Duganella zoogloeoides: one gene and its partner. The main gene of each other region encodes a partner of the protein of the gene in region 2 in a complex. Links are inferred from orthologs where the notes say so. Each region holds a gene or a part of one and is shown on either strand. Other genes may lie near its edges.

The links. The genes of interacting proteins can lie anywhere in the genome.
Region 1: the proteins of pnp (region 2) and SR858_RS04835 are in contact, whole or in part, in a cryo-EM structure (PDB 9QH0), measured with the Escherichia coli proteins. The link is inferred for Duganella zoogloeoides from one-to-one orthologs.

The regions. Positions count from the first base shown.
Region 1 is NZ_CP140152.1:1,103,709-1,109,117, forward strand. Bases 411-4,335 are described here. They hold SR858_RS04835 (Rne/Rng family ribonuclease), read right to left. Parts: upstream 3,974-4,335; coding sequence 611-3,973; downstream 411-610. Outside these bases: GTP 3',8-cyclase MoaA, read right to left, coding at 1-400; SR858_RS04840 (RluA family pseudouridine synthase), read left to right, coding at 4,688-5,409. UniProt on the Escherichia coli protein: Endoribonuclease that plays a central role in RNA processing and decay. Required for the maturation of 5S and 16S rRNAs and the majority of tRNAs. Also involved in the degradation of most mRNAs.
Region 2 is NZ_CP140152.1:4,058,975-4,063,409, reverse strand. The notes cover bases 1,065-4,015. They hold pnp (polyribonucleotide nucleotidyltransferase), read left to right. Parts: upstream 1,065-1,455; coding sequence 1,456-3,576; downstream 3,577-4,015. Other genes in these bases: SR858_RS17905 (PQQ-dependent sugar dehydrogenase), read right to left, coding at 3,648-4,015; rpsO (30S ribosomal protein S15), read left to right, coding at 1,065-1,232. Outside these bases: SR858_RS17920 (hypothetical protein), read right to left, coding at 1-698; more of rpsO, read left to right, coding at 963-1,064; more of SR858_RS17905, read right to left, coding at 4,016-4,435. UniProt on the Escherichia coli protein: Involved in mRNA degradation. Catalyzes the phosphorolysis of single-stranded polyribonucleotides processively in the 3'- to 5'-direction. Also involved, along with RNase II, in tRNA processing.

The DNA.
Region 1 (5,409 bases), 3.0 Mb from region 2 along the record:
AGGCATTGGTGGTGAGCGTGAGGTCGAGCGGCTTGCCGCTGACGGTTTTCAGTTCGGCCAGCATGCCAATCAGGCGTTCGAGATTCTTGCGCAGCAGCGGTTCGCCGCCGGTCAGGCGGATTTTTTCGACGCCGTGGGCAATGAAGATGCGGGCGATACGGGTAATTTCCTCGAACGACAGCAGCGCGGTATGCGGCAGGTACTGGTAATCGTTGTTGAACACCGCCTTGGGCATGCAGTACACGCAGCGGAAATTGCAGCGGTCGGTGACCGAGATGCGCAGGTCGTGCAGCGGCCGCGCCAGGCGGTCGGCAAGCAATCCGGTGGGCGCTTCGAGCGGGAAGGGGATGGCCGGCGCGCTGGCGCGCTGCGCGGTCATCATGATGACTTTCTCTGACATGACTCGTGGTCTGAACTCTAAACTTGCTGGGATTGAAAGGTAGTTCCGCGCTGTACTGACTGCGCCATGTGCTTACGATACCACGAGCGGGCGTTGCTCGTAGCCATACACCCGGCCAGGGCAACCGTGCCCGATGAGCTTTTGCCGGCTGCGACAGTGCATAAAAAAAGGGAAGCGCGAGGCTTCCCTTTGATCAGCTCACCGCAACGATCAGCGGCGCGTGTCGATCTGCACCATCGGCTCGTCGTTCTGCGGCGGCAGCGGCTTGCGCTCGCGTGGCACGCGGACCGGCGCTACCACCTTGGCGGCAGCTTCCTGCGCGGCGCGCAGTTTTTCCGGATCGGTGGCCGCCAGGGTCAGGCCGGCGGAGCCGAGCACGGCTTGCAGGTCGGCCGGGGTCGCTGCTGCCACAGGTGCAGGCGCTGCGGTTGGGGCAGGTGCTGCGACTGGTGCTGGTGCCGGAGTTGCCACTGGAGCAGGGGCCGGAGCCTCCACCGCAGCAGGAGCAGCAGTCGCTACTGGAGCAGAAGCCGCCACTGGTGCAGGGACTGGCGCCTCTGCAACTGGTGCTGGCGCTGCTTCGGCAACCGCCGGTGCTGCTACAGGGGCTGCTACCACAGCGGCTTCGGCTACAGGCGCTGCGGCCACCGCTGCTGGCGCAACGGGCGCAACTGGCGCTTCCACCTCGGCTGCTGCCACCGGCGCTGGCGCGGCTTCTGCCACGGCCGGCGCTGCTGGTGCAACCTGCTCAGCAGGCGCAGCAGGTGCCAGTGGTGCTTCAGTGGCAGTTGCCACCGGTGCTGCTGGCGCTTGCGCTGCGGTCGGTGCTGCTACCGATACCACTGGCGCTGCTGCGGCCACCGGAGCGGCCGGCTCTGCTACTGCTGGTGCTGTTTCACTGGCGACTTCCACTGTTGCCGGGGCTGGCGCCTTGGCAACAACTGGCGCGGCCGGGGCGACGTCCGCTGCCGGCGTGGCTGCTGCCACGACAGGCTCGGCAACTGGTGCCGGCGCTTGTTCGGCGGCAGGAGCAGCCTCAACTGCGGCGGCTGCGGCTGCTGCCGGTGCTGCAACGGCTGCGACTTGCGCACCATCGTGCTCGGCGTAGCCTTGCTCGCCATCGGCGCCCTCACTGCCTTCGCCTGCCTCGTTGTCCTGGCCTTCGCCATCACGATCACGGCGGTTACGGTTGCGGCCGCCACGACGACGGCGACGACGCGGCTCATCGCCTTCGCCTGCCAGGTCTTGCGCTTCGCCTTCCGGACCGGCATTCGGTGCGGTTTTCAGGATGCTGGTGGCTTCGGCTTCAGGACCCGTCGCAGGGGCCAACACGCCTGCTGCGAAGGTGCCCGAGGCGGCAACCGACGCTGCGGCAACCGGTGCTCCTGCGCCCAGTGCCAGCTCATCAACCTTGGCTTCCACCGGCGCCTTGTCGGCACGTGGTTCACGTGGTGGACGCGGTTCGCGTGGCGGACGCTCACCACGTTCCGGACGCTCGCCGCGCTCGGGACGTTCCGCGCGTTCAGGACGCTCGGCGCGTTCAGTGCGTTCGCGTGGCGGCTGGCCGTCTGCTGGTGCATTGTCGCGGCCTTCGCGTGGCTCACGGCCTTCACGCGGTTCGCGTGGTGGACGCGGTGGACGGGCCGGGCGGCCGGCGTCGGCGGCCTTGGTCTCGTCCGATACCGGACGGGCGGCGCCTGGTTCGCGCTCTTCGCGTTCCGGACGGCCATTCTTGCCGGTGCGGGTACGGCCGCGGGGGCCACGGGTGGCGTTGCGGTCGGCATTACGGTCCGGCGACGGCGCCTTGACCACGATGGTCGGCTGCTGCGGCAGGACCGGTTTCGCCGGTTCCGGGCTCAGGAAGCTGAACAGCTTGGCAAAGAAACCTTTCGGCGCTGGCGCCGGCACCGGGGCCGGGGCTGGCGTGATGACGGTTTCGGCCGGCTTGCGCTCGACCAGCGGTGCTGGCTGGTCAGGGGTGATGGTCTTGACCATGGCTTCCTGGCGTGGCTTGGCTTCTTCCTTCTGGCGCTTGCTGTAGGCCATGTCGGTTTCCGCTTGCTCGGCCAGGTTGTAGCTGGCCTGGCTGTCCTCCAGGCGCGGATCGTCATGCTTGATGCGCTCAAGCTTGTAGTGCGGCGTGTCGAGGTGCTTGTTCGGGATCAGAATCACGGAAATGCGGTGACGGTTCTCGATTTTCAGCACTTCGCCGCGTTTTTCGTTGAGCAGGAACGCTGCCACATCGACGGGCACTTGCACGTGGATGGTGGCCGAGTTTTCCTTCATCGCCTCTTCCTGGATGATGCGCAGGACTTGCAGGGCCGACGATTCGGTATCACGGATGTGGCCGGTGCCGGAGCAGCGCGGGCAGGTCACGTGCGAACCTTCCGACAGCGACGGACGCAGGCGCTGGCGCGACAGTTCCATCAGGCCGAAGCGCGAAATCTTGCCCATCTGGACACGGGCACGGTCGTGGTGCAGCGCATCCTTGAGGCGTTGTTCGACCTCGCGCTGGTTCTTGGCCACTTCCATGTCGATGAAGTCGATCACGATCAGGCCGCCCAGGTCGCGCAGGCGCAGCTGGCGGGCCACTTCTTCGGCCGCTTCGCAGTTGGTGTTGAAGGCGGTGGTTTCGATGTCGGAACCGCGGGTGGCGCGGGCCGAGTTGACGTCAACGGACACCAGGGCTTCGGTGTGGTCGATGACGATGGCGCCGCCCGATGGCAGCGGCACGGTGCGGCTGTAGGCGGTTTCGATCTGGTGTTCGATCTGGAAGCGCGAGAACAGCGGCACGTCGTCGCTGTAACGCTTTACACGGTGCACCATGTCGGGCATCACGTGGCTCATGAACTGGTGTGCCTGCTCGTAAATCTCGTCGGTATCGATCAGGATCTCGCCGATATCGGGCTGGAAGTAATCGCGGATGGCACGGATCACCAGCGACGACTCCTGGTAGATCAGGAAGGCGCCGGAAGCCGACTTGCCAGCGCCTTCGATCGCGCGCCACAGTTGCATCAGGTAGTTCAAGTCCCATTGCAGTTCATCGACGTTGCGGCCGATGCCGGCGGTGCGGGCGATGACCGACATGCCTGCTGGCAGGTCGAGCTTGTCCATGGTCTCGCGCAGTTCCTGGCGCTCTTCACCTTCGACGCGACGCGAAACACCACCACCGCGCGGGTTGTTCGGCATCAGGACCAGGTAGCGACCGGCCAGCGACACGAAAGAGGTCAGGGCGGCGCCTTTATTGCCGCGCTCTTCCTTTTCGACCTGGACCATGATTTCCTGGCCTTCGCGCAATGCTTCCTTGACGGACGCGTTGCGAACATCGACGCCTTCCTTGAAATAAGTTCGCGCTACTTCTTTGAATGGGAGGAAACCGTGGCGATCTTCGCCGTAGCTGACGAAGCAAGCTTCGAGCGATGGTTCGATGCGGGTGATCACGCCTTTGTAGATGTTGGACTTGCGCTGTTCGCGTCCGGCGGTTTCGATATCGATATCGATCAGTTTCTGACCATCGACAATCGCTACGCGCAGCTCTTCTTGCTGCGTAGCATTAAACAACATGCGTTTCATTTTTTTAACTCCGCGACCCGTAGGCCAGCTCTATGCCGTCGGCTCGTGGAAGCCGGCGACGAAGGTTTTGGGGTATACGCGAAGAGTCAGAACGATTGCGGGGGGTATTGCCCATTCTGTGCGGAGCAGCAGCGCGGGAGGTAACCGGCGCTGCGGACGCAACTGGGCGCTGAGAGGCTGAACGTCAGGCCGCGGGCTCGCATCACCTGTACACCTCCATGCGGCCCATAAGGACGGCAGAGAAATACAGGCGGTGAGCAGCAACGTTGAGAGCCAAATCCTCAAGCTTACATACTACAAGTAATCAATATCGCAGCGACGACAGTGTGCCGGGCTGAAATGTTACAGGGCTGGTGACAGCCATCCGTTGAGCTTGCAGCAAAGCATGGGGTCCGGCGGAAACGGCAAGCGTTATCAACTTCATCAATCGGCCAGCCGACTCTTGACCGGCTGGCCGCACTTTATCCTTACAATACTATCATTCTGATCCTGCCTCCCTGCCACTAACCGATTACAACAACGGTGCAACCTTGATATCGGCAAGGGTGGTGCGTATACGTATTTCCCCCTGAATTTGCAATTAGGCGAGGCCAGGTAGGACGCCCCTGTGTAAAATATGCTTTTCTTCTTACACCAGCCGCAGTGTATGCCGCAGCGAAATGATTATATATTCAAAATGAAGGACTTAGAGAGATTTCTGGGAAGACAGCTTAAATGAAGATGCAAAATGATGTTGTCCCCCCGTCACATTCCGCGACCACCGGCGCAGTACCCTCGTCGCAAGTCCCGCTGCAGGCGCAGTTCGTCACTATTTCCGAAGAAGACGCTGGACAAAGGATCGATAATTACCTGTTGCGAATTTGCAAAGGTGTACCGAAGAGTCACGTCTATCGCATCCTGCGTTCGGGCGAGGTGCGCGTCAACAAGGGGCGTATCGACCAGTTGTATCGCCTGGTCGAAGGCGATATGGTCCGCATTCCGCCAATCCGCATCGCGGAAAAAGCCGACGCCACCCACGTACCAGCCGCCGAATTCAAGGTGATTTTCGAAGACAGCCACCTCCTGGTGATCGACAAGCCGGCCGGCGTGGCCGTGCATGGCGGCTCCGGCGTGTCGTTCGGCGTGATCGAACAATTGCGCGCCTCGCGCCCCGACGCCAAGTTCCTGGAACTGGTACACCGGCTCGACCGCGACACCTCGGGTTTGCTGTTGCTGGCCAAAAAGCGGTCGGCACTGACCAATCTGCACGAGCAGATGCGCGATGGCGACACCGACAAGCGTTATCTCACCATGGTGGCGGGCGACTGGAAAAATGCGCGGCAGCACGTCAAACTGGCGCTGCACAAGTATTCCACCGCCGAGGGCGAGCGCCGCGTAGCGGTCAATCCAGACGGGATGCCGTCGCATACCGTGTTTTCGCTGCTGAAAAAGTTCGC
Region 2 (4,435 bases):
ACCATCGGCGTCACATACCATTCCATGCCGACCGAGCCGCCGTAGATATGGCCATTGACGTTGCCGCCGTTTTTCTTGATGCCATTGGCATTGGCATAAAAGCGTGCTTCTGGCGAGAACTGGTGGCGATAACCGAGTTCCAGCAGCGGCGCCCAGGCGCTTTCGCTTTCGTCGTAGCGGGCGTTACCGGAAATGCCGTTGATCGAACCATTGGCCGTGCCCTCGATACCGGCGCGGTAATAGGCGCCACCGATGCCGATGCCGAACACGTCATTGCCCTGGCCCAGCCACCATTTGTAGGCGATGCTGGCCAGGTCCAGGCGCAGCTTGGCGTTCAGGCGGCCGTTGCCGGTCAGCGGCTGGCCGTTGAAGTTGGTGCTGCCGGACAGGCCGGGGTTGTAATCTTTGTCGTAGCGGTAGTAGTCGAAGTCGAAGCCATGCGAGTCGCCGATCAGTACCGAGGCCTTGACGCGCGGCAGGGTGGTTTTATCGCCCTTGTAGGTGCCGGTGTCGATGCGGCCGTACTCGGTATCGCCCTCGACCTTGATGCGCGGCTCGGTGTAGAACGCACCGACCGACAGGCTGGCGCGGTCCAGCGCCGGCGATGGCTGGGCAAACGCCAGCGCGGAGACAGTGGACAGCGCCAGCAGGGAGGCGGTATAGATGGCGGTACGGGCGGACGGGGTGCGGAAAGACATGACTACTCCATAAAAAAAGTTGCGTGACGGTATGGGCGGATCATATCAATCACACAGTTGATTTAACGTCGGCGCACTCCCAAGCTACACGTGGGACTGCTCCTACTCAGGAGCAGGCAGAATATTCAGCAATTGTCGTACTCAATGAGTACATGCCGGCCATTTTCCGCTATACTTGCGGGTCTGGTCTTTTCGGACCAGTTTTTTTGAAATCACGGTGGGCAGGGTTCAGACTCCGCGCACCGCATGTTAAAGGTAAATATCATGACCGTAGAAAACATCAACAAAGCCGCGATCATCGCGGACAACGCCCGTGGCCAAAAAGACACCGGCTCGCCAGAAGTGCAAGTTGCACTGCTGACCGCCCGCATCAACGAACTGAACGGCCACTTCAAGGCCCACAGCAAGGATCACCACTCGCGTCGCGGTCTGATCATGATGGTTAACCGTCGTAAAAGCCTGCTGTCGTACCTGAAGAACAAGGATGCTACCCGTTACCGCGATCTGATCGCCAAACTGGGTCTGCGTAAGTAATTTTATTGCGCCCTTAGCTTCAAAAGAAATGCCTGCGCCAGTTTACTGTCGCAGGCATTTTGTCATTTGTGCAGACGAAAAAATTGCTAGCTGGAATAGTCATTTGACAAGCTGGCATGGTGTTAAGAGCAAGTGTAGCAAAGGCGGCAGCCACAGATGCCGCCCGTGGTGAGGTGAACGACAGCGCCTGAAAATCTGTCGGCAAATAGAAAGGGATTTACCCATGTTTAATAAAGTTACGAAAACCTTCCAGTACGGCCAGCACACGGTCACGCTGGAAACCGGCGAAATCGCTCGCCAAGCCTCTGGCGCAGTGCTGGTGTCGATTGAAGACACCGTCGTACTGGCTACCGTGGTGGCGCGCAAGGATGCCAAGCCGGGCCAGGACTTCTTCCCGCTGACCGTCGATTACCTTGAAAAGACCTATGCAGCCGGCAAGATTCCCGGTGGTTTCTTCAAACGTGAAGGCCGCCCTTCGGAAAAAGAAACCCTGACGTCGCGTCTGATCGACCGTCCTATCCGCCCGCTGTTCCCAGAGGGCTATATGAACGAAGTGCAAGTGATCATTCACGTGCTGTCGGTCAACCCGGAAATCGATCCTGACATCGCTTCGATGATCGGCGCTTCGGCCGCATTGTGCGTGTCGGGCGTGCCGTTCAACGGCCCGATCGGCGCTGCCCGCGTGGGTTACGCCAATGGCCAGTACATTCTCAACCCAACGGTTGAACAGCTGAAAACCTCGCAGATGGACCTGGTCGTTGCAGGTACCGAAGCGGCCGTGCTGATGGTGGAATCGGAAGCCAAGCAGCTGTCCGAAGAAATCATGCTCGGCGCCGTGGTCTTTGGCCACACCCAGATGAAAGCTGTCATCGACGCCATCCATGACCTGGTACGCGACGGCGGCAAGCCGGAACAAGTGTGGACCGCGCCAGCGAAAAACGAAGCGCTGATCGGCCGCGTGACCCACTTCGCCGAAGCGAAAATCCGCGAAGCGTATCAAACCCGCGACAAGCAGGCACGTACCGACAAGCTGCGTTCGATGCACTCGGAAGTCGTCGCTGAACTGGGCGCCGAAGCGGCTGCCGCTGGCGCCGTGTCGCCGGACGGCGTCGAAGTTGGCAACATCCTGTTCGACATGGAAGCCAAGGTCGTGCGTTCGCAGATCCTCGAAGGCGAGCCACGCATCGACGGCCGCGACACCCGCACCGTGCGTCCGATCTCGATCCGCACCTCGGTCCTGCCGCGTACCCACGGTTCGGCACTGTTTACCCGTGGCGAAACCCAGGCCCTGGTCGTAGCAACCCTGGGCACCGCCCGCGATTCGCAAAAGATCGATGCACTGATGGGCGAGTTCACCGACTCCTTCATGCTGCATTACAACATGCCACCGTTCGCCACCGGCGAAACCGGCCGCGTCGGTACGCCGAAGCGCCGCGAAGTCGGCCACGGCCGCCTGGCCAAGCGCGCGCTGATCGCTGCGCTGCCGGAAGCTGACGAGTTCAGCTACGCTGTGCGCCTGGTGTCGGAAATCACCGAATCGAACGGTTCGTCGTCGATGGCGTCGGTCTGCGGCGGCTGCCTGGCGCTGATGGATGCCGGCGTGCCGATGAAAGAGCACGTGGCCGGTATCGCCATGGGCCTGATCAAGGACGGCGGCAAGTTTGCCGTGCTGTCGGACATCCTGGGCGACGAAGATCACCTGGGCGACATGGACTTCAAGGTTGCTGGTACCCGCAACGGTATCACCGCGCTGCAGATGGACATCAAGATCCAGGGCATCACCAAGGAAATCATGCAAGTGGCACTGGCGCAAGCCAAGGAAGGCCGCGAGCATATCCTGGGCGAAATGCAAAAAGCCATGCCAACCGTGAAAACGGAACTGTCCGATTTCGCACCGCGCCTGATCACCATCAAGATCAATCCGGAAAAAATCCGTGACGTAATCGGCAAAGGCGGCGCCGTGATCCGCGCGCTGACCGAAGAGACCGGCACCCAGATCGACATCAGCGACGAAGGCGTGGTCACCATCGCTTCCGTCGATGCTGCTGCCGGCCAGGAAGCCAAGCGCCGCATCGAAGAACTGACCGCGTCGGTTGAAGTAGGCAAAACCTACGACGGTACCGTGCTGAAACTGCTGGACTTCGGCGCCATCGTGCAAGTGATGCCAGGCAAAGACGGCCTGTTGCACATTTCGCAGATCGCCAACGAGCGTGTGAACGCCGTGGCCGACTACCTGAAAGAAGGCCAGCAAGTGCGCGTCAAGGTCCTGGAAACCGACGACCGCGGCCGCCTGAAGCTGTCGATGAAAGCTGCTGCTGAAGAAGCAGCTGCTGCTGCGCAGTAATCTGAGTTAGCTCAGCAAAAAAGCCGCCTGGTGTCACCCGGGCGGCTTTTTTTTCGTCCTGTTTTTCTTCCTTATTTACCTTCATAAGTTATGCGGAAAATGCGGCCACCAAAATCGTCCGACACCAGCATCGAGCCATCGGCCAGCGTGGCGATATCGACCGGGCGGCCCACGACTTCCTCGTCGCGTAGGAAGCCGCTGATGAAGGCCGTATCGCTGACGACTTTGCTGTTGTAGAGCGTAATCAGGCGCACCTCGTAGCCGCTCTTGGTGGTGCGGTTCCATGAGCCGTGGTTGGCCACGTAGACATTGTTGCGATACGCTTCCGGGAACTGCTTGCCTGTGTAAAAGGTGAGGCCGAGTGGTGCCACGTGCGGGCCCAGCTTGGCGACCGGTTCGACAAACTCTTCGCACTGGCGGCCCGCGCCGAATTTCGGGTCGGGCAGCACGCCGCCGTGGCAGTACGGGAAGCCGAAGTGCAAGCCGGCTTTGGGCGCGATATTGAGTTCGCACGATGGCGTGTTGTCGCCCAGTTCGTCGCGGCCGTTATCGGTGAACCACAGCGCTTTCGTTGTAGGGTGGAAGGCGAAGCCCACCGTGTTGCGCACGCCCCGTGCGTATTCTTCGAGGCCGCTGCCGTCGGCGTTCATGCGGTAGATCTTGGCGTGTTTGGTGTCGTCGGTGTCGCAGATATTGCACGGGGCGCCGACCGGGATGTACAGCTTGCCGTCGGGGCCGGCCTTGATGATTTTCTCGCCGTGCCATTTGTCGTTTGGCAGGTTCACTTTCACCACGGCGTACTTCGGCTGTTGCGCGTAGTGTTGGTCGATATTGTCGAAGCGGATCACGCGGCCGATTT